Regions from separate parts of the Colwellia sp. MB3u-4 genome, predicted to be linked through region 2. Evidence: predicted binding sites of a transcription regulator. Region 2 holds the regulator's gene; each other region holds the start of a gene.
The links. The regulator MetJ, encoded in region 2, represses methionine synthesis genes. The targets are predictions, from matches to a motif close to TAGACGTCTAGACGTCTA.

Region 1: the regulator MetJ is predicted to act here: its motif matches at 2,381-2,398, upstream of H4J61_RS13715 (cystathionine beta-lyase).
Region 3: the regulator MetJ is predicted to act here: its motif matches at 3,317-3,334, upstream of msrA (peptide-methionine (S)-S-oxide reductase MsrA).

Annotation. Positions count from the first base shown of each region.
Region 1 is NZ_JACGVE010000086.1:50,644-61,541, forward strand. It holds gene H4J61_RS13710 (hypothetical protein) at 1-432, opposite strand, end outside; gene H4J61_RS13715 (cystathionine beta-lyase) at 1,045-2,232, opposite strand; gene H4J61_RS13720 (DNA polymerase II) at 2,865-5,318, opposite strand; gene dinG (ATP-dependent DNA helicase DinG) at 5,402-7,516, shown strand; gene H4J61_RS13730 (magnesium transporter CorA family protein) at 7,590-8,549, opposite strand; gene H4J61_RS13735 (magnesium transporter) at 8,860-10,212, shown strand; gene H4J61_RS13740 (DUF21 domain-containing protein) at 10,237-10,898, shown strand, end outside.
Region 2 is NZ_JACGVE010000089.1:75,641-86,538, reverse strand. It holds gene H4J61_RS16015 (adenylosuccinate synthase) at 1-990, shown strand, start outside; gene H4J61_RS16010 (malic enzyme-like NAD(P)-binding protein) at 1,707-2,948, shown strand; gene H4J61_RS16005 (sigma-54-dependent Fis family transcriptional regulator) at 3,267-4,691, shown strand; gene ccoG (cytochrome c oxidase accessory protein CcoG) at 4,885-6,264, shown strand; gene H4J61_RS15995 (VOC family protein) at 6,416-6,829, shown strand; gene metJ (met regulon transcriptional regulator MetJ) at 7,271-7,603, opposite strand; gene metB (cystathionine gamma-synthase) at 7,837-8,994, shown strand; gene metL (bifunctional aspartate kinase/homoserine dehydrogenase II) at 9,091-10,898, shown strand, end outside.
Region 3 is NZ_JACGVE010000067.1:49,444-60,341, reverse strand. It holds gene folA (type 3 dihydrofolate reductase) at 56-544, opposite strand; gene rmf (ribosome modulation factor) at 920-1,093, opposite strand; gene H4J61_RS03725 (DUF3820 family protein) at 1,466-1,687, opposite strand; gene H4J61_RS03720 (DUF3083 family protein) at 1,848-2,972, shown strand; gene msrA (peptide-methionine (S)-S-oxide reductase MsrA) at 3,441-4,001, shown strand; gene H4J61_RS03710 (tetratricopeptide repeat protein) at 4,311-5,156, opposite strand; gene H4J61_RS03705 (acyl-CoA dehydrogenase family protein) at 5,593-6,747, opposite strand; gene H4J61_RS03700 (undecaprenyl-diphosphate phosphatase) at 6,965-7,765, opposite strand; gene folK (2-amino-4-hydroxy-6-hydroxymethyldihydropteridine diphosphokinase) at 7,790-8,284, opposite strand; gene folB (dihydroneopterin aldolase) at 8,284-8,655, opposite strand; gene plsY (glycerol-3-phosphate 1-O-acyltransferase PlsY) at 8,892-9,464, shown strand; gene tsaD (tRNA (adenosine(37)-N6)-threonylcarbamoyltransferase complex transferase subunit TsaD) at 9,500-10,549, opposite strand.

The sequences.
Region 1 (10,898 bases), on a different contig from region 2:
GGTATGTCCCCATAATTCAATAGTCAATAATGAGCTACCATAGCGTTGCCATGCCAGTAGCTGTCCTAACAAGCCATGTATATCCGTTGAAATCAAATCAGCATTTTCAAATGCCCAAATAGTGATAACTTCTTTGTCTTTGTTCTCAATTAAATACTGCTTGGCATTTTCAAGGAACTGTTGGTTATTTTCTATTGAGGAAAACTGATCGATACCCGCCGTTACTAAGACACGAGTTAAATCATCGAGGTGCTCAATTTTTCCTGGTAAAAAAACAACTTGATGATGTTCAGGGATATTTTCAATATAGGTTTTTTTTAAACTCGCTAACAGCTTTTCAGATTTGCTGGTAATAACTCGGCAAACTCCTGTTTCTATCACAGAATATAAAAGTTGAAATAAACCTTTTCTTATGGGTGAATCATTATTCATTCAACTCTCTTATATCAAGTACTATACATAGAACACGGATCACAACTTACTTTGCCATAATGCTGACTATAATTATGATTTCTCACATATTACAACAAGGCAAAGGATGAAAACAAGTAAACTGTTTTGATCATCCCTCACTCGTTGTGTTCGGGTATGTTTTAAAAGCAGTAAAGCATTAAGCGTTTGATATTTGGCCTTTGATCTTTATAACCCGTATCAGGATCTGTTAGACAATAATATCCGTTGAAAATACGGCTAAACGATGATGTTCAAAAGTGCTTGCAGGCAAACACTTTATTGTACTTTATCAGTGCACGCCTAAAAAATGCTAACGTGTGCTGTTTTACCCTAATAATTAAGGAAAAAGATAATTCAATGAAAAGTGCTTTATCTTGCGATAAGTTGTAGCGATGCAAAATAGGTCATGCTCATAGCCGCTAGAAAACGGCTTTGAATCAATTTATGATTAAATTCAAAGTCCGTTTAAAAGGCTTTATTTAACATTAGTCGTTAAACAAAATTTGCTACTGACTCTTAAGTTAAGTCACTTGCTATTTTTAAGTTCACTACTGCAATACTAACTTGACAGATTAATGATACAAAATGCTCTTAACTACCTTGTTGCTCAAGCACTTGATTAAAATGCGCAAAGCCTTGTGCTAAATCGTCAATTAAATCATCAACATTTTCCAAACCCACATGCAAACGAATCAAGGGAAATTGATATGGCCAAGTGGTTGCAGTACGCATATTATTAACCTTTGAAATACCTAAAACAAGGCTTTCAAACCCCCCCCACGAATAACCCATTTTAAAATGTTCCATGCTGTCTAAAAATGCCGTTAGTGCCGCTTGATTCCCCTTGTTTAATACAAACGAAAACAAACCATTTGAGCCGGTAAAATCACGCTTGAATGCTTCATGACCCGGGCAAGATGGAAGCGCTGGATGCAAAATAGTTTCAACTTCTGGGCGCGTTGACAACCAATGCGCTATTTTAAGTGCACTGGCCTGATGCTGCTGTAAACGTACGCTTAATGTTCTAATACCCCGCATGGCTAAGTATAAGTCATCAGGAGAGGTACATTGCCCCATAATATAGCTGCTTTCACGCAGTTGTGGCCAATGCTCAGCGTTTGCTGTTGCGGTACCTAACATGACATCTGAATGGCCAACAATATATTTTGTCGCTGCTTGTATTGAAACATCGACACCGTAGTCAAAGGGTTGAAAATTTACCCCTGCTGACCAAGTGTTATCTAACATCACGATACAGTTGTGCCTATGAGCCACTTCAGCGATGGCGGGAACGTCTTGCACTTCCATGGTAACTGAGCCCGGTGATTCAAGAAACACCACCCGGGTATTCGCTTTAATTAACGCTTCGATACCTGAACCAATCAGTGGATCATAATAGGTCGTTTCAATACCTAGCTTAGCTAATATTTTATCGCAATAATCACGGGTGGGTTCATAGGTGCTATCAACCATTAAGATATGATCGCCCGTTTTAACAAAGGCTAGTATGGCATTAGTGATTGCCGCAGTACCAGACGGATATATGGCACAACCTGCGCCACCTTCTAACTCGGTCATCGCATCACTAAAAGCGAACGATGTTGAAGTACCACGACGGCCATAAAACAACACCTGATTAGTTTTATTTGCTGTGGCATGCTTCATTTCTTTGACCGAGTTAAATACTACGGTAGACGCGCGCTCTACGGGTGGGTTAACGACACCGCGTGTCCATTGGCTTTTGCGGCCGGCATTAATCAGTTTTGTTTCTTTTTTCATCTCTAGGTTACATTCCACGGTTGTATTTTTTGGATATCGCTCGATAAGGGACTTATCCTTTTGACATCAAGCAGCGCTGACCATTCACCAAGCGGCTAACTCATTTTTAACTTCAGCTTGCTAACGTTCACACTTTTCAAATTCATTATAGCTATCTAGCCATCTATAGGTATTTGTATCGCGAATTAAGTAAAGAAGCACGCTTTATTTTGTCATAACATAGTCGTGAACAGTATTAAGCACATAAAAGAGTATCATATCAGTAGTAGCCATTTGATTAATTAATACCAATCTCACTAATTATCTGATCATTTTTACGGGTTAAAATAACCAACTACTGCGTTATTTATTTAATAATTAGAACCACTAGTTATTAAAATAAATGCCTTATATTTGGTCATGTTTCCTGCATATAACGTAGACCACCTAATTAATGAAATTGGTATAATCAATTTTTTCTGAACTCAATTAAATACCAGCTATAACTTGTAGTTAGAAGTTAGGAGATAGGAGTTATTCACCTTATAAATTTACCCCTTAAGCACTTTAACCCTTAAGAGCAAAGCAAGCATTAACTGGGTATAACACTATCAGTTGCCACCAGTGTTAATCAGTTAGCTCAATTGTCCGTTTTAGCGCTCAAACAAGCTCATTTGTCTATTGGTGATTTCATCAAAACTGGTATTAATAAAAGGTAAAATAGCATCAGCTACCGCCAGCAATTGTCGGTCAATGTAAAATTGATAATCCAAAGCAGCGCTTTGACAGCCTTTAGCTTGTGGGCCATTGGTGGTCATTAGATATTCAATCCACCCTTTATTTTGATACTTAAGAGGTTTTCCCTGTTGCTGATAAATTTCATCGGCTAGCCTTGCTGCTCTGACATGTGGCGGCACATTTTTAACGTAAAGTTCAAGCTTTCTGCGCAATCGTTTACGATAATAAAGTAGGTCATCATGCTTACCCGCTAAGGTATCAGCCACCATTTGCTTGATGTAATCCGCAACCGGTTCGTTATTAAAAATTTTCAAATACAAAGTACGTTGAAATTGCTTGGCTAATTCGGTCCAATCGGTGCGAACACTCTCTAACCCTTTAAAAACAAGTTGTTGTTGTTCGCCCTTTTGTACTAAACCTGCATAGCGTTTTTTTGTACCTATATCTTGGCCACGAATGGTTGGCATTAAGAATTGACTAAAGTGGGTTTCAAATTCAATATCAAGCTCGCTAACAATATTAAACTGTTCTTTAAGTAATTTTTGCCACTTTTGGTTAATGTAATCTTGTAAAATTTTACCAAGCGCCCTACTCTGCTCTGCGCTTTGGTGGTCACCGACATGGACAAATATTGAGTCGGTGTCGCCGTAAATAACTTGATAACCTTTTGCTTCAATCCATGATTTAGTGGTTTTTAGTATGCTATGGCTGCGTTTCGTAATTGAGCCAGATAACCGGGGATCAAAAAATCGGCAGCCGGTTGAGCCTAAAACACCATAAAATGAATTCATAATAATTTTTATCGCTTGTGACAACGCAGCATTTTTATCTCTTTTGGCAATATCTCGCTCTTTCCAAAGCTCAGTGATGATATCGGGTAGAAAATGCTGTTCTCTTGAAAAATAAGCCCCGTCAAAACCCTCTATGGCTGCTTCTGGTGATTTTAAACCTTCAATCAAGCCCATAGGGTCAATATTAAAACTGCGGATAATACTGGGATACAGGCTTTTAAAATCTAACACCAGCACATTTTTATAAAGCCCAGGGGTAGAGTCCATTACAAAGCCGCCCGGTGATTCAAAGCCTTGATCACCATCGCCCATATTAGGCGCAATATAGCCACTACGATGTAATTTAGGCAAATATAAGTTGGTAAAAGCGGCGACAGAGCCACCGATTCTATCAATGGCTAAACCCGTTAGCTGTGCCCTGAGCATGGCAAATTCTAATAACTGCGTATGCTGAAAAATTAACAGCACTAAGCGACAATCTTCTAAATTATAAATTGCTAGCGCTGTTTTATCATGATGAAAATTATTAGTTATTTCTTGAATTCGGTGATCAACATCGTCAACTTTTTTGCCAATACCTAGTAGCGTATTCGCAACATTGTCGAGTGAAAAACTGGGAAAATTATAAGTAGCACTTTTCAGTAAGTCGATACCATCGAGCACTACGCGGCCATTAATTTCAATAAATTGCTGTTCACTACTTTGATTTTTACGCCAATGAGGTGCTTTTTTATCTCGACCAATCGTAAACTTAAGACCATATAAATCAAAACGTTTTTGTAATAAAGCAAAATCAAAATTAATCACGTTCCAACCCATAATAATATCAGGGTCGTGTTGAGTAAACCAAGCGAGCAAGCTCACTAATAATGCTTGTTCATTAGCTTGCCAAACAATATCAACAGCACGGGTAGCTTGTTGCTCGCGGGCTATTTCTTCTGCATTGGCAATCATCAACACTTGCTGACAATGCTCGCTATATAGCCCGATAGAATAGAGTTCACCCGACATTGAACATTCGATATCAAGCGATACGCTCGACAGTGCAATGTCAGTTTGTTGCGCTTTATCAATGCGTTTACATTTCACCTGTTCAAAGCGCTGGTAAGTTTGATTATCGGCTGAAGTCACGTTTACTGGCTGACCAGCAAAGGTGATATCGGCGGTAATAAAACGCTCCATTAAAAAACGATCATCTGGGCGAATGTCGTCTTCATAACACTTAATACCTTTTTGCTTTAGTAGAGCACGGGCTTGGTAAAAATCACGTAAGGTCAAAAAATATACTGCCGCCACCGCAGCTTGATTAAATGCTTTTAGCGCAAGCGATTTTATCTCATCAAGGTTAATACCTTGCTTAGCTAAAACTTCTCTAACATGAGTCATATCACTAACTTCGACAAAAAAAACCGCACGTTCGTTATCAATAATCAGCTGCACTGGCCCTTGTGGCGTTTTCAACCACAGGGTAATTTCAAGGTGATTGTTTCTGTCTGCCGCATTTCGGGTCAACAGAAAACCACGAGTGCTCGCTAACGATTGAACTACGTCAGGAAGGTTTTCAGGAGAAAGTTGCATTAATGGTTCTAATTACTCATGACAAACTGTTAATATATACAGCAGTGTAAATCATCTTTTGTCGATAGGAAACTACAGCCGCGATGTTAAGCGATAAAATTAAACAAGTTATTAGAACCTCCTATAAAAGCATAGGTGAAAACCTCACCAACTTTAACCCGCGCCAACAGCAAACCTTTTTAATTGCTGAAATTGCCAAAACACTGGCGGGTGATTACGACAAAGTACGCAAAATTATCACTATTGAGGCGGGCACAGGCACGGGGAAGTCTTTAGCTTATGCGCTTGGCGCTATTCCGTTAGCGTTAAATCGCAACAAAAAAGTCTGTATAGCGACCGCCACCGTGGCATTGCAAGAACAACTGGTTGATAAAGACCTGCCCTTTCTAAAAAAATACAGTGGTTTAGACTTTAACTTTACCTTAGCAAAAGGACGCCAACGTTATGTTTGTCGGCAAAAACTCGCGCAAGCGGTGGCGAATGACGACAGCCCGCAAGCCGGTTTTACCTTTGCAGAAAAACCTCAAGCGAGTGATATTCGAACCTTAAATAAGATGCACCAAGCGCTCAATGATAATAGTTGGCCCGGCGATATTGACGCTTGGCCAGAGTCGGTTAATCATCACATTTGGCAACAAATACAAGCCGATAAACATAGTTGCTTAAAGCATGTTTCAGAGCATAGTCATTGTCCATTTCATAAGGCCAGAGAGACCATGGACGCTGCTGATGTCTTAGTGGTCAATCATAGTTTACTCTTGGCTGATTTAGAACTGGGTGGCGGTAAGATATTACCGGCTCCTGAAGACACTTTTTACATTATTGATGAAGCGCATCACTTGCCAAAAGTAACACGCGATCACTCCAGTGCAAACCTGACGCTTAAGGGCGCGATTGACTGGCTGAGTAAATTGCCAGAAACCGGTGATAAAATTGCAAAATTGGTTAACTCAAATAGCGCAATTTCTCCCTCAATAAAAATGGCTGACGATTGCCAAGATATATTAGCTGACATGCAAAAAGTGCTGAGTTTTATTGATAATAATCGCAGCCTTTATTTTCACCAAGCGGTGAAAAATAGCAAACAGATGCAGATGCAAAACCAAGCACTGCAATTTCGTTTTGAAAACGGCGTTATTCCGCAATCATTAAAGGATTGGGCGGAAGATTTAACCCAGAGTTCTAAAAAATGTTTAACGCATTTAAACAAGCTTTATAACCTGCTGATGGAATCGGTGAAAGACGGTGATACGCAAATGTATTTAGCCGAACCCTTGTTGGCCGAATCTGGCTTTATGATCCAACGCTTGGAAAATTTTAATGCCTTATGGCAAATGTATGCCAAAACGGATAGCGACAAAGGTGCCCCTATGGCGCGTTGGCTGGAGCAAATTGAAGGTAAACGTAGTGACTATTTAATGAGCGGCTCGCCAATCGAAGTGGGTTTCACCTTAGAAAATATGCTGTGGTCAAAATGTGAAGGCGCAGTGTTGTGCTCTGCCACTATTCTCGCTTTAAACTCGTTCGATCATTTTCGCCGACAAGCGGGTTTAAGAACCGATGATGGCAGCCAATACCAAAAAGTTGACTCACCCTTTGATTATCAAAACAACGCGCAGCTGATCGTGCCTAAAATGCAATATGAGCCGAGTGCGGATCAGTTTACTGATGAATTAATTGCCAAGTTGCCTGAACAAATCAAACGCGGTAAAGCGACGCTAGTGCTGTTTTCCTCTTATTGGCAAATGGACAAAGTGGTGACCGCCCTGCGAGAACAAACCAAACTCAGTATTTTGGTGCAAGGCGAGCAGTCTCGACAAAAAATCATTGAAACTCATAAAGCCCTTTGTGACAAAAAAGAAGACAGTATTATTTTTGGTACGCAAAGTTTTTCTGAAGGCTTGGACTTACCCGGTCATTATCTCACTAATGTGATTATTACCAAGTTGCCGTTTTCGGTGCCATCATCGCCAGTAGAAGAGGCTCAAGCAGAATATATCACGGCTAAAGGCGGCAATCCGTTTATGTCTATCTCAGTACCTGAAACCTCGAAAAAGCTGATTCAAGCGACTGGACGACTACTGAGAAACGAAAAAGATTATGGTGTTATTATACTAATGGACCGGCGTGTGGTGAATAAACGTTACGGTAAAGACTTATTAAACTCTTTACCGCCATTTAAACGTATTATTGAGTGAAACGAGGCCTAGTTAAGAAACTATACCGGTTTAATTGGGTATAGTTTCCAATAAATTAGCATTTAACTATTTACTACAACCAACGTTTTTTCTTAAATATCATCAGCAGCACCACTGAAACCACGGCCATTACCCCTAATAAAATAAAGTAACCATTAGCTGCTTTTAGTTCAGGTATATATTCAAAGTTCATCCCATAGATACCGGCAAGAAAGGTTAAAGGCACGAATAATGCCGTGATCACGGTTAATACCCGCATAGTGGCGTTAAGTTGATGCGAGGTTACAGACATATAGCCATTGATTAAATCACCGCAAATATCGTAATACATTTGCGAAAGGCTCAGCAAACGGTCTAAACGTTCGCGTAAATCATTAACCGTATGGATTTCTTTATCTGTGATTAGATCAGTATCTTCATCATCTACATAAGCTTTGAGCCTTTCTCCCATGGTGACATGGTAGTTAAAAGTACGTCTTATTTTTACCAGTTGTGAGCGGTATGAGGTAATTTGTTTCATCATCTTGTCATTACCACTTGATTGAAAGTCATCTTCAATTTTTTCTAGCTCAGCTTCAAAACTAAACATTTCCTTTAGATAATAACCACAACTGCTGTGGAAAAGCCTCAGTGCCAAATGCACAGGGCTGCGCTTAAGGTATTTTTCACTGCTTTCGGCAAATAACTCGTTGATCGCTAATGAACTTTGCGGGTGACGGGTAATGAGTACACGTTTACCGATAAACATACTGATTTGCAAATGAGCAAATCTTAGGCCATCGTCATTGGCAATAATGCCGCGGTATAGCATAAAAATATAATCGTTAAACAACTCAATTTTAGGCGGATGGCGCTCACGAAGCGCATCATTTATCGCTAAAGGATGGCAATTAAACTGCGTTAATAGCCGTTTCTCTTCTTCTAATTCAACGTTATCAAGATCAATCCACAGTGTAGTATCGTCATTTTCTTGCCATTGCTTGATTAATTCACTGCTACCAAAGACAGTTTTTTTAGTTGCTGATATCAACATACATTTTATCATTATATACTCTCAATATGCCCCGAGTTAAACGGGATGATTATTACCCCTGACCTTTGATTTTATTGTTATAAAGTCAAAAAAGCAGCAATAAGCCAAAGCTAGAAAAATAGTGAACTAAATTAGCATTAAAACTAACTTATTTCTCCTTGATTGTAATACACTTGTTTTTAAATACGAATCTAATTCACCGAATATAATTCACTAAAAGTAATAACATAAAGTTAAGAGTAAATGACAAACAGTTACCCTCCCACACAAGGTCATATGCCTTTATTAAAACAACTTTAAGGATAAATAAATGTTAGAAAATCCCATTGATAAATTATCCTTAGTCATTGACGACATTCTCATTGCAGAGCATACGCAAGAAATTGTCCAGGTAATGCGCTCGGCCATTGAAACACTCGCGCCAGAACAATTTGCCCTGTTAATTGAAGCACTGCCACAAGATAAGCGTTTAAGTGTTTGGTCTACTTACCCTGAAACCATGCAAAGGTCTGCTTTTGTCGATATGGGACAAGGCACTCGAACCAGCTTAATTCAGGCGTTGAGCGACGAGGAATGTTTTGAGTTACTTGCTCAACTAGATGTTGATGAAGTAATTGAAATTGCAGAGGAAATACCAAGCCGTCTATTAAAGTATGCGATAAAAAACTTAGATGATTCACAGCGAAAACTTTATCAACAAGCACAGCAATTTAGTGTTGATGAAGTCGGTCACTGGTTAGATTACAATTATGTTCGCATTTCAGAAAAACTTAAAGTCACTAGTGCGCAGCTACTTTTACAAAAAGGTCTATCGCCCTATACCGAAGACTTTTATGCGGTCAATAAAGAAGGTGTTTTAACCGGCACTGTCGCCATTAATACGCTAATACAAAGTGACGGCGAAAGCACGTTAAAAACACTTTTTTCTGCTGAGATAACAAGACTTAATGCTAATGAAGAGTTAACAACTGCAGCGGAAACGGTCATATTATCAGGTAAAATGTCGCTACCCGTTGTGGATGAAAACGAACATTTTCTTGGCCGATTTACTGTCGAAACCGCTTATCAAGTAAAGCAAGAGTCGCAAACAGAGCAGATGACTACCGCCGCGGGTTTAAGTACCGACGAAGACTTATTCGCTAGTGTACGCACCAGTGCGAAAAACCGTGGCATTTGGCTTGGTATTAACTTACTGACCGCATTTTTGGCGTCTTGGTTTATTGGTTTTTTTGAAGCAACGCTACAACAAGTGGTAGCCTTGGCGGTATTAATGCCGGTAGTTGCCTCTATGGGTGGCGTATCCGGTAGTCAAACCTTAACGGTTATTGTTCGAGGATTAGCCCTAGGGCAGATAACAGAACAAAATAGAAAGGTGCTGCTGCGAAAAGAGTTAAAAGTGGGCGGGGTCAATGGCATCATTTGGTCTATTGTTATCGGCGCAATTACCTATTTTTGGTTTGACAGCATCGAATTAAGTTTCGTTATTGCCTTAGCGATTTTATTAAATTTACTAACCGCGTCTGCATCCGGCGTTATGATCCCGGCATTATTAAACAAATTAAATATTGACCCCGCCTTATCTGGCGCGGTTATTTTAACCACAGTAACCGATATTGTTGGCTTTGTGGTGTTTTTGGGGTTAGGTAGCTTACTGCTACTTTAGAAAAGTAAAAAAAGGAAAAAAGTAATGCCCGTAGAAACTATCACCTGGATTGCTATTGTGTTTTGTATTTCACAATCTGCCATTTTTTCTGGATTAAATTTAGCGTTTTTTTCACTCAGCAGGCTACAACTAGAAGTAGAAGCAAATAAAGGTAATAAAGCCGCCATAACGGTATTAACACTGAGAAACGATTCTAACTTTTTATTAGCGACTATTTTATGGGGCAATGTGGGGATTAATGTTTTGTTAACCATGTTGTCTGACTCGGTACTTGCGGGTGTTGGCGCCTTTTTGTTCTCAACCATAGTGATCACGGTGGTGGGTGAAATTACGCCTCAGGCTTACTTTTCTCGCAATGCGTTAAAAATGGGTAGCATGCTCGCGCCTATCATTCGCTTCTACCAGTTTCTGCTTTACCCCGTTACTCGCCCAAGTGCGCTAATACTTGACGCTTGGTTGGGCAAAGAAGGTATTACCTATTTAGCAGAAAGTGAATTAGGCAGTATTATTAAAGAGCACATTAGCGCTGAAGAAGCTGACTTAAACCATGTTGAGGGTATTGGCGCACTGAATTTTTTTGCTTTAGATGAAATTAGAGTCACAGAAGAAGGTGAAGTTATTGACCCTAACTCTATTATTGCCTTGCCAACAAAGCTTGATTTACCCGTTCTGCCAGATACTTATTC
Region 2 (10,898 bases):
TGTCCATTAATTCTTCCTTATCACAACGCATTAGATGCCGCTCGTGAAAAAGCGCGTGGTAGCAAAGCTATCGGTACTACAGGCCGTGGTATTGGTCCAGCTTATGAAGATAAAGCTGCTCGTCGTGGTTTACGTGTTGGTGATTTATTTTGTGCAGAATCATTTGCCGTGAAATTAAAAGAAATTATGGAATACCATAATTTTGTTTTAACGCATTACTACCAAGCTGAGCCAGTAAGTTATGAAGAAGTACTTGCTGATGCTATGGCTGTTGCTGACATAATTAAAGGCATGGTTGCTGATATCTCTGAAATGCTAGATCAAGCGCGTAAAGCGGGCGAATCTATCATGTTTGAAGGTGCACAAGGTACATTGCTTGATATTGACCACGGAACATATCCGTATGTCACCTCATCAAACACCACAGTGGGTGGCGTTGCTACTGGTAGCGGCTTTGGTCCACTTTACTTAGATTACGTGCTAGGTATTACTAAAGCATACACAACACGTGTTGGTTCAGGTCCTTTCCCAACTGAATTAAATGACGAAGTGGGTAATCACTTAGGCACTGTAGGGCATGAATTTGGTGCAACTACTGGCCGTGAACGTCGTTGTGGTTGGTTTGACGCTGTCGCTATGCATCGTGCGGTGCAAGTTAACAGTATTAGTGGTTTTTGTTTAACTAAGCTTGACGTTTTAGACGGCTTAAAAACATTAAAAATATGTACTGGCTACAAAACAGCTGAAGGCGACATTATTACTGTGCCACCAACAGCAGCTGAGGGTTACGAAAAAATTACCCCAGTGTATGAAGAAATGCCAGGTTGGAGTGAAACCACCGTTGGTGCTACGTCTATTGACGCTCTACCAGCTAATGCGATTGCTTACATTAAACGTATTGAAGAAATTACTGGCGTACCTGTTGATATTATTTCAACTGGCCCAGATCGTATCGAGACCATGATTTTAGTTAATCCGTTTGACGAATAATTAAATTTCTACGTTTTAATCACTTTTTAAAAACCACCTGCTAGGTGGTTTTTTTATCGCTAAAATTCAGTCACTATTTACCTCTGCATTTTTAAATCCCTTTGACTAATTTAACCAATCTATTGTTTCACCGGCAAAAATGGATAAATACAAGGCATAAAATGTAGTCAGTAGTTATGCTACTTAGCAGTTTTATAATACGGTATTTTCTGATGTTAACCCTTTTAAGTGAGTAGATAATTAATCCACTCGGACTGGCAAGCTAGTGGCAATATCAGCATTAAAATTTAGCTTAAGCCTTTTTAATCTGGGCGAGAGCATAGTTATAAAGATCATTAAAAGCATGGTTAACACTATAGTTAAAAGTAAAGACAGATCTACTTTGGTTAATTTTGTTAGTCAGTATGAAATGATACAAATTCACAAAGCTTTACAAGTAAAACAAGCGGCTTAAACTTAATCTATATAATTAAACTGCTTATGGTTTGATAAAGTATGCTAATCGCTATTTTGATATCAATAGTTAACGCTTTATGTCCAATATTTAGCTAGGTTATGTGAAATATCAAACTATTCAGGCTATATTAATTATAGCTTGTAGCGAATTAATATATACAAAACAGCTTGAAATTAGACATCGCATTGCAATAGTATATAAATAACCATAATAGCTCTAACGTAAACTCACGCATAAGACTCACACATTAGGAATAAACATGACAGATCTTCGCCAACAAGCACTTGATTATCACCAATACCCAACGCCGGGCAAAATTAGTGTTGAATTAACGACCCCTGCTGAAACAAGCAAAGATCTCTCGCTCGCTTATAGCCCTGGTGTTGCCGAACCTGTTCGCGCCATTGCTGAAAATCCTGATGACGTTTATAAATATACCGGCAAAGGCAATACCGTTGCTGTTATCACCAATGGTACCGCTATTTTAGGTTTAGGAAACTTAGGGCCAATGGCCTCTAAACCTGTGATGGAAGGCAAAGCGTTATTGTTTAAACGTTTTGCTGGCATTAATTCGTTTGATATTGAAGTTAACCATAAAACCGTTGAAGACTTCATTAACACGGTAGCTAATATTGCTGACAGCTTTGGTGGCATTAACTTAGAAGATATTAAAGCACCTGAATGTTTTGTTATTGAAAAGGCGCTCATTGAACGCTGTAAAATACCGGTATTTCATGACGATCAACACGGTACTGCTATTGTAACGGCAGCGGGAATGATAAATGCGCTAGAAATTCAAGGTAAAGAACTTCGACACGCTAACATTGTTTGTATGGGGGCTGGCGCTGCAGCCATTGCCTGTATGGAACTGTTGATTAAATGTGGCGCACAACGTGAAAAAATTTATATGCTCGACACTAAAGGTGTTATTCACACCCGCCGTGACGATTTAAATGAATATAAAAAATTATTTGCTAACAATACGGATAAGCGCACGCTAGAAGACGCCATCGATGGTGCTGACGTATTCATTGGTGTATCTGGCCCTAATTTACTATTACCTTCACACATAAAGCTTATGGCCGCTAAGCCCGTGATTTTTGCTTGTTCAAATCCAGATCCAGAAATTAAACCTGAACTGGCTATGGCAACACGCGATGATTTAATTATTGCTACCGGTCGTTCAGACTACCCAAACCAAGTAAATAACGTACTTTGTTTCCCCTTTATTTTCCGTGGCGCTTTAGATGTGCGCGCACGTATCATTAATGATGAAATGAAAATTGCCGCCGTACATGCCATTCGCACCTTAGCAAAAGAGCAAGTGACGGCAGAAGTATTAGCGGCTAGTGGCTGTGACGAGTTAAATTTTGGTAGAAATTACATTATCCCAAAACCTATGGACTCACGTTTACGTTCGGCTGTCGCTATTGCGGTTGCACAAGCAGCAGTGGACTCAGGTGTTGCGGCACTCGCAATGCCAGCGAATTACCAAGGCTAACGGTTACGCTTGTAAGCAATGTAGCCTTAGATCGAGAATGAAATAGAAGGGAAGCTTATTGCTTCCCTTTTTTTTGGGCATTTTTTAATTTAACGTTCAACGTTCAACGTTCAACTTAGACATCGGCAACATCAAACATGGCTAATAAATTGATAACAGTGAATGAGATTGGCACGATTTGCTAGCGTAGTTACAAAATTGCTACTATTATGGCTATTACTAATATAGCCACGTTATATCGTGGTTTACGATTAGCCTCGATATTTAGCGTAAATAACGTAGTTTATTCGTGCCTAGTAACTCACTTTAGGAAGATCAATGGATAAAGAAATTAAAGCCTACCTCGCCGATTCTGAACTATTACTAAACGCCGTGGGTGAAGGTATTTACGGTTTAGATACACAAGGGCGCGCTATTTTTATTAACCCTGCTGCAGAGGCCATGACCGGCTGGTCTTACGCTGAACTATTGGGACAAAATATTCATCAGTTTCATCATCATAGCTATAGCAATGGTGAGCCTTATCCTGCTTGTGAATGTAAAATATTCAATACCGCGCTTGACGGTATTTCTCGACAGGTGAGTGGTGAGGTGTTCTGGCGCAAAGATGGCAGTAACTTCCCTGTTGAGTACACCACACGAGCGGTTTATAAAAATAACCATATTATTGGCGCTGTTGCGGTATTTCGTGATGTGAGTCAGCAACAACAAATTGAGTTGGCACTGCGCAGTGCCTTGGAAAATGTACAATCACTTACTGAGCAGCTTCAGGCTGAAAATACCTATCTACAGAATGAGTTAGCGCAAGAGTGGTCGTCTGCTGGCTTGGTGGGTAGCAGCCCAATAATCACCAAAATGTTGGCGCAAGTAGAGCTAGTTGCACAAACTGATAGTACCGTACTTATTTTGGGAGAGAATGGCACAGGTAAAGAATTGGTTGCTCGTAATATTCATGCCTTAAGTCAACGTAAAAACTCTACTATGGTAAAAGTTAATTGTGCTGCATTTACCCCCAGCTTACTTGAATCTGAACTATTTGGGCATGAAAAAGGCGCATTTACTGGCGCTACTGAACGACGCAAAGGCCGTTTTGAATTAGCGAATGATGGCACGTTATTTCTTGATGAAATTGGTGAATTATCCATGGCAGCACAAGGCAAGTTACTACGGGTATTACAAGAGCAAGAGTTTGAACGGGTCGGCGGCAGTGAAACTGTTAAGGTTAATATAAGGGTTATCGCGGCTACTAACCGTGATTTATCGGCGATGATTACCCAAGGTACATTTAGAATTGATTTGTTTTATCGGCTTAATGTTTTTCCAGTTACTGTTCCACCGCTGCGTGAGCGCCAAGAAGATATACCACTGTTATCTCAGGCGATTATCAGCACACTGAATAAAACGCTAGGTAAAAATATCAGTGCTATTAGTAACCGTAGCTTAACTCAATTAATGCAATATCAATGGCCCGGTAATATTCGTGAATTGCAAAATGTACTTGAGCGCGAGATAATTTTAACTAAATCGACTATTCTAAATTTTAACTTTAAAACCTCGTCAAAATCACTTACCCCTCCTGTTATTGAAACCTTAGCACAAGTGGAAACCCGCTATATATTAAGTGTGTTAAAAGCCTGTAAATGGCGCATTGGCGGTGAAATAGGTGCCGCTAAGCACTTAGGCTTACCTGAAAGTACATTACGCTCTCGCATGAGTAAATTGAAAATCGTACGTTCTAACTAATAACTTTCACTATAAAAAATAATATTCAAGGCACGATATATCGCTAATGCACGATATATCGTGCTTTATGGTGGGTGCTGTAAAGAATATAAAGTAATAAATATGTTATTAAACAGTGAGTTAATTTAATTTTATAACTTGGTTCATATTTTGCTATTAGTAACTATCCTAACGTTAGTTTTAGCAGTAAACCATGAAGTTTGATTTTAAAGCAGAAGATTTGATCATTAAGCCCTACAAATCTGAATCCTCAGTCTATGTTCGTCAACAAAAAGGTCGTTATCAGCGTATTCGACAATTCACTGGCTTAGCCTTTGTTTTATTATTTATGTTGATGCCTTGGCTTAATTTTCAAGGTAATCAGGCTGTTTTACTGGATATAGGTAAGCAACAGTTTCATATTTTTTCACAAACATTTTTTCCGCAGGATTTTATCATTTTAGCGGGATTATTACTGGTTAGTTGCTACTTACTTTTCTTTTTAACCACGTGGCTTGGTCGAATTTGGTGTGGTTATACCTGTCCTCAAACCGTATGGACCTTCAGTTTTATTTGGGTGGAAGAATGGTTGGAGGGTACGCGCAATCAACGTATTAAACGTGATGAACAGCCCTTGTCATTAGATACCTTAGCGAGAAAATCAGCCAAGCACTTTATTTGGGGATTAATCGCATTTTTTACCGCAACAACATTTATCAGTTATTTTTTACCGGCCCGCGCAGTGTATCTTGATTTACTACAATGGCAGTGGGATGGCCTGATAACTTTCTGGGTGCTGTTTTTTGCTGTTTGTACTTACGGTAATGCCGGTTGGTTACGTGAAAAAATGTGTATTTACATGTGCCCATATTCACGCTTTCAATCAGCCATGTTCGACAACAATACCCTAGTGGTTGCTTATGATAAATTGCGTGGTGAAAGCCGCGGTGCTCGTAAACGTCACCAGCAGCCAAAAGACCTAGGTTTAGGTGATTGTGTAGACTGTAACCTTTGTGTGGAAGTGTGCCCAGTGGGTATTGATATTCGTAACGGCTTGCAATACGAATGTATTAATTGCGGTGCTTGCATTGATGCCTGTGATCAAACCATGAGCAAATTTAATTATGCTAAGGGCTTAATTAGTTATACCAGTGAAAATGCACTACAAGGTAAAAAGGTTAAATTACTACGGCCGAAAATTATTGGCTATGCTGTTATGTCGGTATTAGCTATGGCGTTTATGATTTTTACTATTCAAGTGCGGGTGCCAGTTGAATTTTCTATTTTGCGGGATCGTGGCACATTATTTCAGCTCGACTTTCAAGATAAGGTGACGAATAGTTACTTATTGAAAATTACTAATAAATCAAAAGTTGATCGCCAATTTAAGATCACAGTATTGGAAAAAGTAGTAAGTTTAAGTGTTGACGGTAAGGTGATGATAAAAGCGGGTGAAATTGCCAGTGTACCTGTACATTTAACGATGCCCCCGGAAAACATCAGCCAAAAAATTACGCCAGTGACACTGACTGTTGCCGTTGATAATATGCCGGATATTAAGGTTGTTAAAGAAACTAAATTCTTTTCAAATTAATTGATTTTTTAGCTAGTGGCTAGTGATTGTGAAAAAAGACCTCTAGGTGAGGTTTTTTTAATTACATCATGCAAAGTGCATTACGGAAGAAAAATACGTTAAAATAGCATGACTTGGACGATGAGTAGTGAAAATGAATAGAGAACAAAGCATGACCAAAACGATCAAACAAAGCATAGCAAATATTGCCCTCGTGGTTGAAGACTATGATGATGCGATTGCATTCTATAGCAAAAAATTAAACTTTCAGCTGATTGAAGATACTGACTTAGGCGGCGGAAAACGTTGGGTGCAAATATCACCACCGAATTCAAATGGCACCAACATACTGCTTGCTAAAGCCAGTAACGAGGAACAAAGCCAATCAGTGGGTAATCAAGCGGGCGGACGAGTATTTTTATTTCTGCAAACCAATGATTTTTGGCGCGACTATCAACAGATGAAAAGCCAAGGTGTCGAGTTTAACGAAGAGCCGCGCGTGGAAGAATATGGCACGGTTGTCGTGTTTAAAGATTTATATGGGACAAAATGGGATTTATTGCAGTTGAATGATGTGACTGGCTAGATTTATCGCTATCAGTTATCAGCCGTCAGTCATGAGTTAATGTAGCTGCTTAGTTAAATTCGATGATATTAAAGTTTCAGTTATTAAGCTTTTTAATGTGTGGACACTATGAAAAATTAAGGCTTAGTAAATCAAAATTATGTAAAGCTGGATGCTGGCCATATGGGTGACGGGCATAATGTTATTTTATTTGAACGACGCTGACTTTAAAAGTCACTTTAATGCAAACTAAAGCAATATCGTTCCAGTTTGAAGAATATTCAAATAGCGCTGATGAACAGAAATAATTATTTTTTGATATGTAGCGGCATACTACAGGCGGTATTTCGCTATATATTTCAAAGCAACTCTTGCTAATCACCCCTATTTTTCAGCAATAAAAAAGGCGCTAATCAGCGCCTTGTTTATTTGCTTGTTGTACTAATTGTTGTGCTACTCGTTTTAATCTTCTAATTCCGCTTCGTGTTCACTAAAGTCAGTTATGCCTTTTGCTTCCAAAGCCCGACGAACACTCGCGGGTAATTTTTGTGTGTTGTCTTTAGCCAAGTCACTATCATCAGGTAATGGTTGGCCAGTAAAAGCATGTAAAAACGCTTCACATAACAATTCACTGTTGGTGGCATGACGCAAGTTATTCACTTGGCGACGTGTACGTTCATCAGTGAGCACTTTTAACACACGTAAAGGGATAGACACGGTGATCTTTTTGACTTGTTCACTTTTCTTCCCGTGTTCGGCGTATGGGTTAATATACTCGCCATTCCACTCTGCCATGAATATTCCTCTATGCTAATTAATTGAGATAAACTTATCGATGTTAAACCTGTCTGGTAGGCCAGTTTATGATAAATTTATTCTTACTACTTGATTTTACTGGTTGTGGGGCCTGAGTCAATAACGAATGTGTAGAAGTTTAGAAGTCTAAAGTACTTGACCCAAGAACTTAAACCATTTAGATTGATAGACGTCCAAACATCTATACAGAAAATATTTTTACCGGAGTACACATGAGCGAGAAAAAAATTGCCACTACCGCTGTTCGAGCAGGTATTAATAGCGACCAACACCATGGCGCTGTTATACCAGCTCTTCACCTTTCAAGCACCTATGCACTGAAAGGTTTTAATGACAAGCGTCAGTTTGACTATTCACGCACCGGTAATCCAACTCGCGCTACGTTTGCCCAAGCTATTACAGATTTAGAGCAGGGTGCCGTTGGCATAGTGACAAATACCGGCATGTCAGCGGTGCATCTTATTTGCCAATTACTTGATACACAAGACACGGTTGTTATTCCGCATGATTGCTATGGCGGAAGTTTTCGCTTATTTACCCATCTTGCCAAGCGGGGTCAGTTTACGCTCGTGGTGGTTGATCAAAACGATCAACAAGCCTTGGCCCAAGCCTTAGCAACAAAACCTAAATTAGTATTAGTTGAATCACCGAGTAATCCACTGTTACGCTTAGTTGATATTGCTGCCATTACCAAACAAGCCCATCAAGTTGGCGCATTAGTGGCGGTTGATAACACCTTTATGTCGCCGGTATTGCAACAACCCTTGTTATTGGGTGCTGATATTGTTTTTCACTCTACCACCAAATACATTAATGGTCATAGCGACGTGGTTGGCGGTGTGCTAGTTACCAAAGAACAAGCCTTAGGTGAAAAACTAGCTTGGTGGGCAAACTGCATTGGTATTACGGGTTCAGCTTTTGATAGTTTTTTAGCTTTGCGTGGCTTAAAAACTTTGCCAATACGGATGAAACAGCATCAAATTAATGCCAATGCCGTGGCAAAATTTTTGCAACAGCATTCGGCTATTCAACAGGTTTATTTTCCGGGTTTAGCCAGCCATCCGCAACATGAATTAGCTAAAAAACAGCAGTATGATTTTGGCGCTATGATGAGCTTTGAGCTTAAAGGTGGCGTTGAAGCGGTTAAAATACTGTTTGATAAACTTGAACTTTTCACTCTGGCACAATCACTTGGTGGTGTTGAAAGTTTGATCTGTCATCCCTCAACCATGACTCATGCTGGGATGGAAATTGAAGCACAACTTACCGCCGGTATTACCCAGTCATTAGTGCGACTTTCTGTTGGTATTGAAGATATTGACGATATACTGGCCGACCTATCTCAGGCACTCGATGCCAGCCAAGCTTAAAGCGGTTATCCATAGTTATCAATGTACTTTGGCTGCGTGTTATATATCAATAATTTAAAGGAGGTATGACAAGGTTGTCATACCTGTGGTAGTAAAATGATCGGTTCAAATACAGCGGTAACGCTTAGTTCTGCAAAAAATCACTTGGCAAAAGTTGCCTGTAATGTCCATAAATTTGGTGGTAGTAGTTTAGCTACCAGTGCTTGCGTTGAACGTGTGGTGGATATTATTCGTCAGCATTGCCAGCTCAATGACATTATTGTGGTATCTGCTAATGGCAATACCACAGATGCATTATTTACTCTTTATCAACTCGCGGTTGAGCTTCAGGAAATAACTTCGCTGAACACTGAGCAAGTGAGCACGAGTAATGACGTAATCACCTTGCGTGAGCATTTACGGGTAACTATTACTGCCCTTGATGCGACGCAAGCTCAGTTAATTGATGAACTGTTAAATGCCAGTAGTGCCGCCAGACTGAAAAGTTTACTCAAGCAAGATGTTGCACAAATAACAGAACATTTACTGAGTGATCCGCTAAGTGCTCCCCTTAGTGATCCATTGAGTTATCAAAATGACTTATTGGCCTTTGGTGAGGTTTGGTCAGCGCGCTTGTTATCTGCGGTATTAAGTGAAAGTGTGTGTCCAAGTTATATGTTGGATGCCAGAGACTTTCTTTTACTAAAAGATGAAAAAAATTGTGCTATTGACTATAGCGTGAGCCAAGAAAACTTTTTACCGCTGCAACAACAAGACCAACTGGTGATCGTTACCGGTTATATTGCGCGTAATCAACAGCAACAAGCCTGCACGTTAGGGCGCAATGGTAGTGATTACTCAGCAACCATAATGGCGGCACTATCAGGCGCGGGCAATGTAACGCTTTGGACTGACGTTGATGGTATTTATAGTGCTGACCCAAGGCTGGTACCCTTAGCGAGAAAATTACACCGTTTACCTAATGCGGTTGCCAATGAACTGGGCCGTTTGGGTAACCCAGTATTACATGCCAAAACCTTGAAGCCATTAACCAACCATAATACCCATTTACATGTTGCCAGTAGTTTTGCACCTGAGGTTAGCGGCACTGAAATAGGCAAGTTTGGCCAAATAGCAAAACAAGAACTTTCAGTCACCAGTTTAAACGATTTAATATTAGCGAAATCAAGCAGCTTTTTAGCTAAGTCTGGCGAATTAGCGGTAAGTGAATTTTCACCGATTTGTTACAATCTTGATGAAGGTTACCTAGTTGTAACGCAGGCCCAACAAAAAGCGCTTAGCCAATGGTTAGCAAGTCATGACACCGAAGTGACCTTTAGGCCAGTAGCGATTATTGCCATTGTGGGTCATAGTGTCGCGAAACAAGGCGATATGCGCGCTAGATTTAAAAGAGCGCTTAAGCATCAACAATGCTTACATTTTTTACATGCCTTCAACGAACACAGTTATATTGCGGTTTTACCTGAGCCATGCTCGAGTGAAATACTTAATAATGTTCACGCGGATATGACCAAAGACGCGAAAAACATTGCCCTTGTTGTCGCTGGATTAGGTAATATTGGCCAACGATTTTTAACCATGTTACCCAAGCAAATAGCGCGTGTGTCAGGCTTAGACAATGTGCACTTAGTTGCCTTAGTTGGGGCCAGTAAAGCCTTAATAAATACCGATGGCATAGATGTCGCTAATGCTTTGTTACATTATCAACAACAAGCGCAACCTTACGACAGTGAGCAACTGTTAACTTGGCTGACTAATCACCCTTATGACGAGTTGATTGTTGTTGATATCACACCCAGTGAAGACTTTAGTCACTTGTATGAAGAATTTTTTGCCCGTGGTATTCATGTTATTGGTGCGAACAAGTGGGCGGCATCTTCAAGCACTGAAAATTATCAGCAATT
Region 3 (10,898 bases), on a different contig from region 2:
ATTTAATGAAAGTGGTATAATATTTAATCCCTTAGCTATTATGCCCAGCTTAGCTTTAAACTTTTTCATACACCGAGAAATCTAACTGATATAGATTTTTTTCATCACTGGGGCGAATATCACTAGCCACTTTTTGCCAAACAGTTAAATCATATTCAGGAAAGTGAGTATCACCATCAATATCAGCATTAATATGAGTAATATAAAGCCGTTGCGCCGCCGCTAAACAATGTTGGTAAATAGCGCCACCACCAATTACCATAACTTCTGCGCTATCAACCACTAAAGCTAAAGCGGCATCAACAGAATTAACCACCTCAACGCCCTCGGCTTGAAAGTTATCGTCACGCGAAATAACAATATTTTTCCGCCCAGGCAAAGGCCGGCCAATAGATTGATAAGTTTTTCGCCCCATAATAATGGGCTTACCTAAAGTAGTTTTTTTAAAATAGGCCAAATCGGCCGGCAAGTGCCAAGGCATGTCATTGTTTTTACCGATTACACGGTTATTGGCATGCGCCACTATCATTGAAAGTATGGTCATAGATTTTTTACTTTATCGGACAGCTAAATTTTAAAAGATTATACGTTATTACTGACAACAAAAAAGCGGCAATTGTATTGCTATAAAACACGGTTAGAACAACTAATACAAAAAGTAGCACAACTCAGGAAAAAACTTGTGGAAAAGCTTATGGAAAAACTTGTGGAAAAAAATTCTGAAGATATTCAACTACACCTTAATATAAATATAAGTTACCCGATAACACACCTTTCGCTATCAGGGCTTTATATCAGCTTAGATGCAAAAAATAAGTCAATAACTTGCCACTAAAAATGAAAATAATACAACACGGTCAAAAAATTTGTTACAGGCTCAAATGTGCTCATACAACTCAGTTTAGTGGCATAAAATTTTTTATTTAAACAACCCCATACTTCTATCGGTTAAGGCCTCACGCCAACCACCAAGCCACTCTGACTTAACATCGGTATTCTGATACGGGCAATGTTTCTTAGTTCTGCCACAAAGGCCCGCTTGATAGCCATTTGAATGTGCTCGACCTAATTTATCGCGTTTCTGTCTTTTCATCTATAACACCTCACCGTTAACTGTTTTATAACCGTCTAATACTTTGTATAAATACCAAAGAAATACCGGTGAAAGTTTATGTCTTATGCTTTCTAGGCTTTCTCTAGACCTTCTTAGTATTACTTCAATCAAACGTTAATTTAAGAACAACAATACGATGAATGCAAGTTGATACCATAGTGAATTACGCAACTTTTATCCTTGGTTATCGACAAAATAGTCCAATGTAAAACACCGTAATTAACTATTTATTACAAAACAATTCGTTATACAAACCACATATAATTAACAGTGCTTAAAACCATAAATTAGATAACAAATTAATGTAAATAAGGCTACAACTGCCTTAATCACAAAACGCTATAAATAACCCTAGCCCCTTAATAAAGGTTTTAACATAGCTTCTAAACCATTAAGTTTAACTTCGTAAATGAGTGCCAACTGTTGACCTAACTTTCCTTCTGGAAATCCCTTACGGTGAAACCAAACTAAATAAGGCTCAGGCAGTTGCAGCAACTTTCTGCCACTATATTTTCCAAATGGCATGACCTGATTTACCGCCGCAATTAAATCTGCATTATTATTTATCGACATAAGTTACCCATGCTCAATTGAGCCTCTAGATGTTATTAGTTATTGCTCATTAGTTAATGCTTTGACATAAAAATGTCACAGCGAGTGTTTATAATTTTGCTGATATTTACACTTTAATTGGCATCAAGATGATGCCTAAATGTTTCTTTAGGGAATTATTATGTCAATGGTTAGGAAACGCAATGCAGCAGTAAAAGCTTATATACCGACTAATGCCCGTGACAATCAGTATATCTTGGCCGAATTCGCCTTAACAGAGCAACTGCTTTCGCAATTACCGACACAGGTTAATCATAGCGGCAGTATAAATTATTATGCTTGTTATCAAACCTTGGCAAACTTACTGTTTACCTTAAGTAACGACTATGGCATTAAAAACAGTATATTGGTTGCCAACGACAAGTTGGTCCGTGTCCGTTACAGCCAAGAAATGCACCAATGGCAAACAAAACAACAAATCATCTTTTATTACGATCCAAATCAGCATGTACTGCAAAATTCATTTTTTGATGCCAATATCAAAGCAAAAAAAATTACCTTAGTATTTTTAGCCTCTGGTACCGATATCAGGGTCGGAGCGGCCAATTTCCATCAACAGGTAAAAATACTATTAGCACATTTTGCCCAGCAATTAGATTTACCCATAACCAGTATCCGCATACGCGACCACCAACATCTTACTTATGACATTTTTGCTAAAAATAAAGGCTACAGAACTAGCCAAGCTCATAAATTTAGGCCAATAAAACAAAGGTATGCCAGTCAAGACGTTACATTAGCAGAAAACATATCATCAATCACTTACGCCATAGTCGACTTAACCCTTGATCATAGGATTGCCGCGTTGGTTGATATAGATCCCGCAGCAACCGATCCCTATAATCCACTTTATACTTATTTAACCGACACTTTTTCATTGGTAGCAAAACATTTTAACTTAAATAATGGCGCACTGATCGCGAATGGTTTAGTGCCCATTGTTAGGCATAGTTTGCATGATTTAGTCTCGAAAGTTGGAGAATTGCAAATGTTAGGCTACAACCCAAAACAAAGCCCCTGTGGTATTGTCAGTAGATGGCAAGCGCATGAATTGGTTGATAACGTGCAACTGATCTTTGTTGCTAATTGCCATAATGGCGAAGAAAAAAACTATGCGAAATTTGTCAATCAAATAGAACAGGCCATGCATTTATTTGCCACAGAGCTGGAAATTCCAACCGAAAAAGACCCATTAACCTTACGCTTTCATCAACACGTTGCCTATAACTTATCGCATAATAACTGATAGTTATAACACCTAGAGCTAACTAGAACCCTGGCTCTAGGTCACTTATTTACTGATAACCAGATTACTGTAAACATTCCATCATCAAAACTTAATAACATCACCACAGACCATACACAATATTCATACTCATACTTCATGCCGATTAAGCAGACTAGCCGCATAACATCAGGTTATGGCGATAGTTAACGACATATATAGTTAATTTGTGTGGAATGAACTCATGCTAAATCCCTCATAGCTGTCTGCCTGCCTAAAAACCATATCAACACTACTACTGACTCGGCTAATACCGACAATAGCTTAAACGAGAACTTAAAAAATAATTTAAACAACAAGAAACATAGACATCTAAACGGCTAAGTGTTATCTTCTGAAAATAAATATTATAGACGTCTACACGTCCTTACATCTGACTGAAAATCTACTTTCAGTCACCCTAAACAAAATTTAACAAGGAAATGAACAGTGAGCATAGAAACAATTACTTTAGGCGCAGGCTGTTTTTGGTGCGTTGAGAATATTTTTAACCGAATTCAAGGTGTATTATCGGTAACCAGCGGTTATGCAGATGGCGACATTATCAATCCAAGCTATGAGCAAGTTTGTAGCGGCATCACTAATCACGCAGAAGTAGTACAAATAACGTTTAACCCATCGCAGTTAGCTGTTGAGCAGCTCTTAACGGTTTTTTTTGCTATTCACGACGCGACAACACTTAACCGTCAAGGTGATGATATCGGTAGTCAATATCGCTCAACAATTTTATGTCACACCTCTGCACAGCAAGTGGTGGCGAAAACAAAAATTGCTCAATTGCATACACAGCAATACGCTGAGCAAACGATAGTCACTGTCGTTAAAGCCGCCACTAATTTTTACAGTGCGGAAGACTATCATCAAGATTATGTCACCAACAACCCAGAAAATAAGTATTGTCAGCTAGTTGTAGCAAAAAAAATTCAAACGTTTTTAAGCGAGTTTGCATACTTGTTAAAAAATGAAACTTATACCAATTTCATTAATTAGGTGGTCAACTTTATACGCAGGAAAAATGGCCAAATATAAGGCATTTATTTAATAACTAGATGTTCTAATTATTAAATAAATAACGTAGTAGTTGGTTATTTTAACCAGTAAAAATGATCAGATAATTAGTGAGATTGGTATTAATCAATGTAGCGATATAACATCAAGTAATTTAACTCGCCTTGTCTGAACAATAATAAAAATTTGCTGATAAAAAACGCATAACAATTTACTTGCTATGCGTTGAGTAAAATCCAGTATAAGTTAGGCTAACTTAGTTTTGAATCCGCGCCTGATTAAGCTAACGACTTAATACATCAAGGTATAAAGCTTACGTCTATATTTACTCGCCAATGCGTCACCCTCAGGTAACGATTTAAGCACATCAAGCAGTAAATCTTTACTAGCGATGTCGGCACCATCTTTTTGCACTAACAAAAACAGCATCATCAGTGCATCGTCATGGCGATTAACTTGGCTATATTGCGCCGCCAATTTTTGTTGTAATTTAACATTATCAGCATCATTGGCTAACTGTTGTTCAAGTGCTTGAATTTCAGGAGAGTCTGCGGCTTGCGTCGCTAATTCTAATTTTGCCATTAAGGATTGATAAGCACTGTCTTGATCGATCATTTTAATACTTTTGAGTAGTGCCTCTGCTTCAGTAATTTTACCAGTTTGAATATAAACATCTGATAGCACTAACTTAATATCAGCACGTTCATTATCAAGCTGATAGGCTTGAGTGATAATAGGAAATGCTTCCGACACTTTATTTTCTGCCAATAGTGTTTTCGCCTCTGCTAATAAAACATCTTGCTGTTTCGGTAAATATTTATCTAAAAACTCATTAATTGTTGCATCTGTTTGTGGTCCAGTTAGCCCGTCAAGTGGCTGACCATCTTGTACTAAAATTACTGTTGGTAAGCTTTGAATACCAAACTGCTGAGCAATTTGTCCCTGGCTTTCGCAATCGACTGTGGTAAACAAGAGCGTGTCGCTACAATTAGCTAATGCCATCGTCAACTTGTCGCGTAATGCAACACTTTCTGGAATTTGCTGAGCCCAAAAACTGACCAATACCAGTTTAGTTTTTGATTCTTCAATAATAACTTGTTGAAAGTTTTCTAAGTTGATCGCAAGAGAATTTGTCATCAATGCCGTTCCAATAATAAAGATATATGTTTTTAAATTGGGGCAAAGCATTAAAGATACAAGCAACTGGGCTAAATATTTATAACGACTCAACAAAGCGCAAGTCAAAGTCAAAAACAAGACAATTGAGGATTACAGCCTGATAACACAACTTTTAGCTCAGAACATACGTTACAGGGTCAAAATGTTAGAGACTAAATGTTAGACACTAAATCTTAAAACACTAACCTTAGAACCCTAAGTCTTTAAAGGCTAAGCTTTAAGGCTTCTATATGAGATTATTTATACTGCTGCACCCGCTATAATACCAACCGTTAAATAGCGTCAGCTTTGCTTTGCACATCCTGATCTAGTCTGTCTATTCACCTAAAAAACAAGCATAAAAAAACGGACATCAGCAAAGCTCATCTCCGTTGTAAATCACCGATGTAAGCACTTAGATTTTTTGCAATAATGCTCGAGCAATGATCACTTTTTGAATTTCACTGGTGCCTTCATAGATTGATGTTACACGCACATCACGCGCCATACGCTCCAGTGGATATTCTCTAATATAACCTGCACCACCCATAAGCTGTAAGGCGTCATAACAAGCTTTATTAGCCTTTTCAGCGGCAAACAACTTAGCCATTGAAGCTGCCATACCAAAGGGTTGACCTTGATCTTTAGTATAAGCGGCTTGCATTAAGAGTAATCGTGCAGCTTCCATCTCGGTATAACGTTCTGCTAACGTCCACTGTAAGCCTTGAAAGTTTGACAGTGATTGACCAAACTGTTTACGCTCAATAATATGAGCTTTAGCATAATCAAGTGCAGCAAGGCCAATACCTAAGGCTAATGACCCGATACCGATACGACCACCAGCCAACTCACCCACGGCAACACCAAAGCCTTTATTTTCAGCGCCCATCATGGCTGATGCTGGCACACGACAACGGTCAAAATGCACTTCATTGGTTGGTGACGCTTTTTGGCCCATTTTTTCTTCCGACTTACCTATGGTCATACCGGCAGTACCGGCTTCAACAATAAAGCACGAAATACCCTTACCTTTTTTTGCGGCTGGGTCGGTAACGGCCCAAACCACAAATACATCAGCAAACGAGCCACTAGTAATGTAAATTTTACTACCGCTAAGAAGATAGTCATCACCGTCTTTAACGGCTTGCGTTTTCATCCCTGCGGGATCTGAGCCTGCCGCCGCTTCACTTAAACAAAAGCCACCGGCACGATACTCACCACTGCAAATTTTTGGCAAGTATTTACTTTTTTGTTCATCGTTACCTACCGCTTGAATAACTTCGGCGACCATATTAGTGACTGAAGTTGTCACCGCTGTTGATGCACAAGCACGGGCTAATTCGGTAATCGCCAAGCTAAAAGCAATACTACCTGCTTCAACGCCACCGTATTCAGCTTTAATATTTAGGCCCATAAAACCGAGGGCATTGAGTTGCGCTAAATTTTTTAAAAATAAACTTTGATCTCTTGTTTCATCAAGCTGTGCGGCTACAGGTGCTAATTCACTATTGGCAAATTTTCGGGCCATATCTTGAATCATTATTTGTTCTTCAGTTAGAGACAAATCCATCAAACTTCTCACTTTTTATTGGCTGAATATCTATCACTATATTAATCGCTAAAACTTATTAGCAACATTAAAAAGTACAATGGGCATTAGTACGACTGATAGTGATAAAGCAATACCAAAAGCGCTAGCAAACTACCCTTTTGGTATCTAAAAAATACATGTAGATATGAAAAATGCGCTAAAGCGCATTTTTCATAAGTTGAATATATTATAACAATTATCCGGCCACAAACCAAAGCAGACCAGCACCAAGCACTAAGCGATAAATCACAAATGGCATCATGCCGAACTTACCCACTAAAATAAGAAAGTAGTGAATACAGGCATAAGCACTAACAAACGCTAACACACTGCCTAAGCCCATTGCTGACCAATCTACCGTGCCGGCTTCCAAAATTAACTTCAAGGTTAAATAACTGCCTGCCATGGCAATGGCTGGAATCGACAATAAAAAAGAAAAACGCGCGGCATTTTCTCTGCTTAACCCTAACATCAAGCCGATAGTCATGGTAATACCAGAACGCGATGTGCCCGGTATTAACGCGATAGCCTGTGCCAAGCCGATTAACATGGCACCTTTAAAACCTAAATTTTCAATGCTTTTATTTTGTTTAGCTTTAATATCAGCAAAGCCAAGCAAAAAACCAAATAATAGTGTTGTGGCGGCAATAACAAGTGCACTGCGTAAATGCTCTTCAATAAAGTCTTTACCGAGTAAACCAAATAAACCGGCGGGGATGGTGGCAAAAATAATCCACCAAGCCAATTTACCATCAAAATTATTTCGCTCACCTTTTAAAGTGGCAAACCAAGCCACAGCCATGCAGCACACTTCTTTTCGAAAATAAAGCACGACTGCCAGTAAACTGCCAACATGCACGGCAACATCAAACGCTAAGCCTTGATCTTTCCAGCCGAAAACTACTGAGGGTAAGATTAAATGTGCTGAACTAGAAATAGGCAAAAACTCAGTTAAACCTTGAATTAACGCTAAAATAAAAACTTCAATTGTGCTCATCGGGGTTATATTTCCTTATTTTTCTTATTTTTTTGGCCAAATAAAAGCCACTGTTTTTAACTTTTGTTGGCTTTTATCATATTGTTGCCATAATTCGTCATAGCACTGGCCAATAATCGGGTGAGCCAAATGCCCTGCAACTTCAGCTAAAGGGCACAATACAAACGCATTTTTGCTAATTTCATCACGCGGTATTTGCGCTGGAGAGTCAGCAATAATGTCATCATAAAGTAATAAATCTAAATCTAATGTCCGCGGACTAAATTTTTTAGCGTCTTGGTTTCTACCGTGTGCAAACTCTATTTCGCGCAGTGTTGCCGCCACTTCAGCCAAAGTAAGCTCAGTACTTACTCCAGCCACCATATTGTAAAAAGCTTTACCGGCAAAGCCGACAGGTTCACTTTCAAATAATGAAGATAAAGTAAGCGAGCCAAATACATCGGTTAAAGCCTGCAAGCCTTGTTCAATATAATGTTGACGATTTATGTTACTACCTAGCGAAATATAAATTTCAGCCATTACAATGCTTGGCCTGACAACTGTTCACCACGTTCTATTTCAACAGCTACCGTAGTCGCATTATGCACCGCCGTTGGTTTCATTACTTTTAGGCGCAGCCAAGGAATTTTATATTCAGCAATTAGAAAGCCAGCAATACGTTCGGCAAGCGTTTCAATTAAATCTACCGGATTAGCGTTGGCAAACTCAACAATTGCTTCAGAAATTGTTGCGTAATCAAGTGTTTTAGCTAATTCGTCATTTTCTGCAGCTTGCGCCGTATTCCAGCCCATCACTAAATCAACAACAAGTGTTTGCTTTATTTCTTTTTCCCACTGGAAGAAACCGATGGTTGTTTGAAAGGTTAACCCTTCAATATAGACTTTATCCACACTAAAACCCTTACATGGCTTGGCAGTATTTAGCCATTGCATTATCGAGATAAACCCCGCAATCGCCACAACATACTTTAGAAAATAAATGGCGAGTTTACCTGTGCAGGTCTAGAAAAACTAGTAAACATCGCGCTACAATGTCAAAAAGCTAAAAAGAATAAATTTTTTTATAACTTTGCTAACACCTGTTTTAGAAGGAGCTTAGTATCAGTAGTTTACTTGTAACGTTTTTAATGGTGATTATGGCTTACTTAGTAGGTTCAATTTCGAGTGCCATTTTACTTTGCAAATTACTGCACTTACCAGACCCCCGCTCAGCAGGTTCAAAAAATCCAGGTGCGACAAATGTCTTACGTATAAGTAATAAATTTGTTGCGGTGTCTGTGCTGATTTTTGACATACTTAAAGGCACATTACCGGTTTGGGGTGGTTATTTCCTAGGCTTAGAACCCTTGTATCTAGGTATGATTGCTCTCGCCGCTTGTTTAGGCCACATGTACCCAATATTTTTTAACTTCAAGGGCGGTAAAGCGGTTGCTACTGCATTTGGTGTGCTACTACCTATTGGTTTGGACTTAGGCGGGCTACTTATTTTAACCTGGTTATTGGTCGCTAAAGTTAGCCGCTATTCGAGTTTGGCCGCCATTGTTACCCTATCAATAGCGCCATTGTACACTTGGTTATTAAAGCCCATTTATGTCTACCCTGTATTGATGTTATCAGCGCTGATCATATTTAGACACAAAGACAATATAGTTAGGCTACTACAGGGCAAAGAAAGCAAAATATCTTTTACCAAGAAGTAGCCTTTATTACCGGTTTAAATCGCAAACCTACAAGCTTAAATCGGCTCTAAGGTATCTAAGGGCCAACGTGGCGTTGCCTTAAAGGTTAAGTCGGTATCAACACCAGCTTTTAGGCGTTGTAAACCCGCGTAAGCAATCATAGCGCCGTTATCAGTACAAAACTCAGGCCTAGGATAGAAAACTTCCCCGCCTAACTTTTTGGTGATTTCTGCTAATTCTTCTCTTAACGCCGTATTGGCACTAACACCACCCGCAATAACTAAACGATTTAAATTGCACTGTTTTAATGCCCGTTTACATTTAATGGCTAGCGTATCAACAACGGCTTCTTGAAAGGCATAAGCGATATCAGCTTGCATTTGTGCTTTTTGCTCAGGTGTTAATTCTGCTTTTTCTTCTTTTCGAATGGTCACAGCGGCTGAGGTTTTCAAACCGCTGAAACTAAAGTTTAGCCCAGGTTTATCCGTCATAGGTCTTGGAAATTTATAACGACCTTTTCGACCACTTTCTGCCATTTTCGCTAATACGGGTCCGCCAGGGTAATCAAGCCCTAGTAATTTAGCTGTTTTATCAAAAGCTTCACCTGCGGCATCATCAACAGATTCACCTAATAATTCATAATGACCGATACCATCAACACGCACCAACATGGTATGGCCACCAGACACTAATAAAGCGACGAAGGGAAAGTCAGGTACATTCTCTTCTAGCATTGGCGCTAGTAAATGTCCTTCCATATGGTGCACGGGCACAGCAGGCAAGTTCCAGCCGTAAGCTAAACTACGACCAATTGAACAACCAACAAGTAAGGCGCCCACTAAGCCTGGTCCAGCCGTATAAGCAACACCGTCTAAATCAGCAGGGGTTAAATTAGCTTCAGCTAGGACTTCTTTTATTAAGGGAATAGTTTTGCGGACATGATCACGTGATGCCAGCTCAGGCACTACCCCACCATAATCAGCATGAACGGCGATTTGACTATATAACTTATGTGCAACTATACCCGCGGGTAAATTGCCTTGCCCATCATCATAAATCGCAATACCGGTTTCATCACAAGAGGTTTCAATACCTAAAATTCGCATAATTTTTCTTTACCTAGCCCTGTTGCATCAATAGTGAATTCGACTATTCACTTGTATATAAGGTGCAGCCGTTATTTGGTTGCTGATTTTACCTATGCCCTAGGCAACTTTCAATTTATAGCGCATAAAGATAGCCAAAAAATTTAAAACCCCCATTTAGCCTTTAAAATTTATGACAAAGAAACCGAGTGAGCAATTTTGTTAATATTACAGCAGCTATTTACACAGCGACTAGTATTAGTGTGTTCAGGCCGCTATTGAGCTAATAAATCCAGTGAAAAAATTAATTCCACTTTACATTACTATGGCCTTCGCATTAGAATACGTCACCAATTTTTAATAGAGTGGG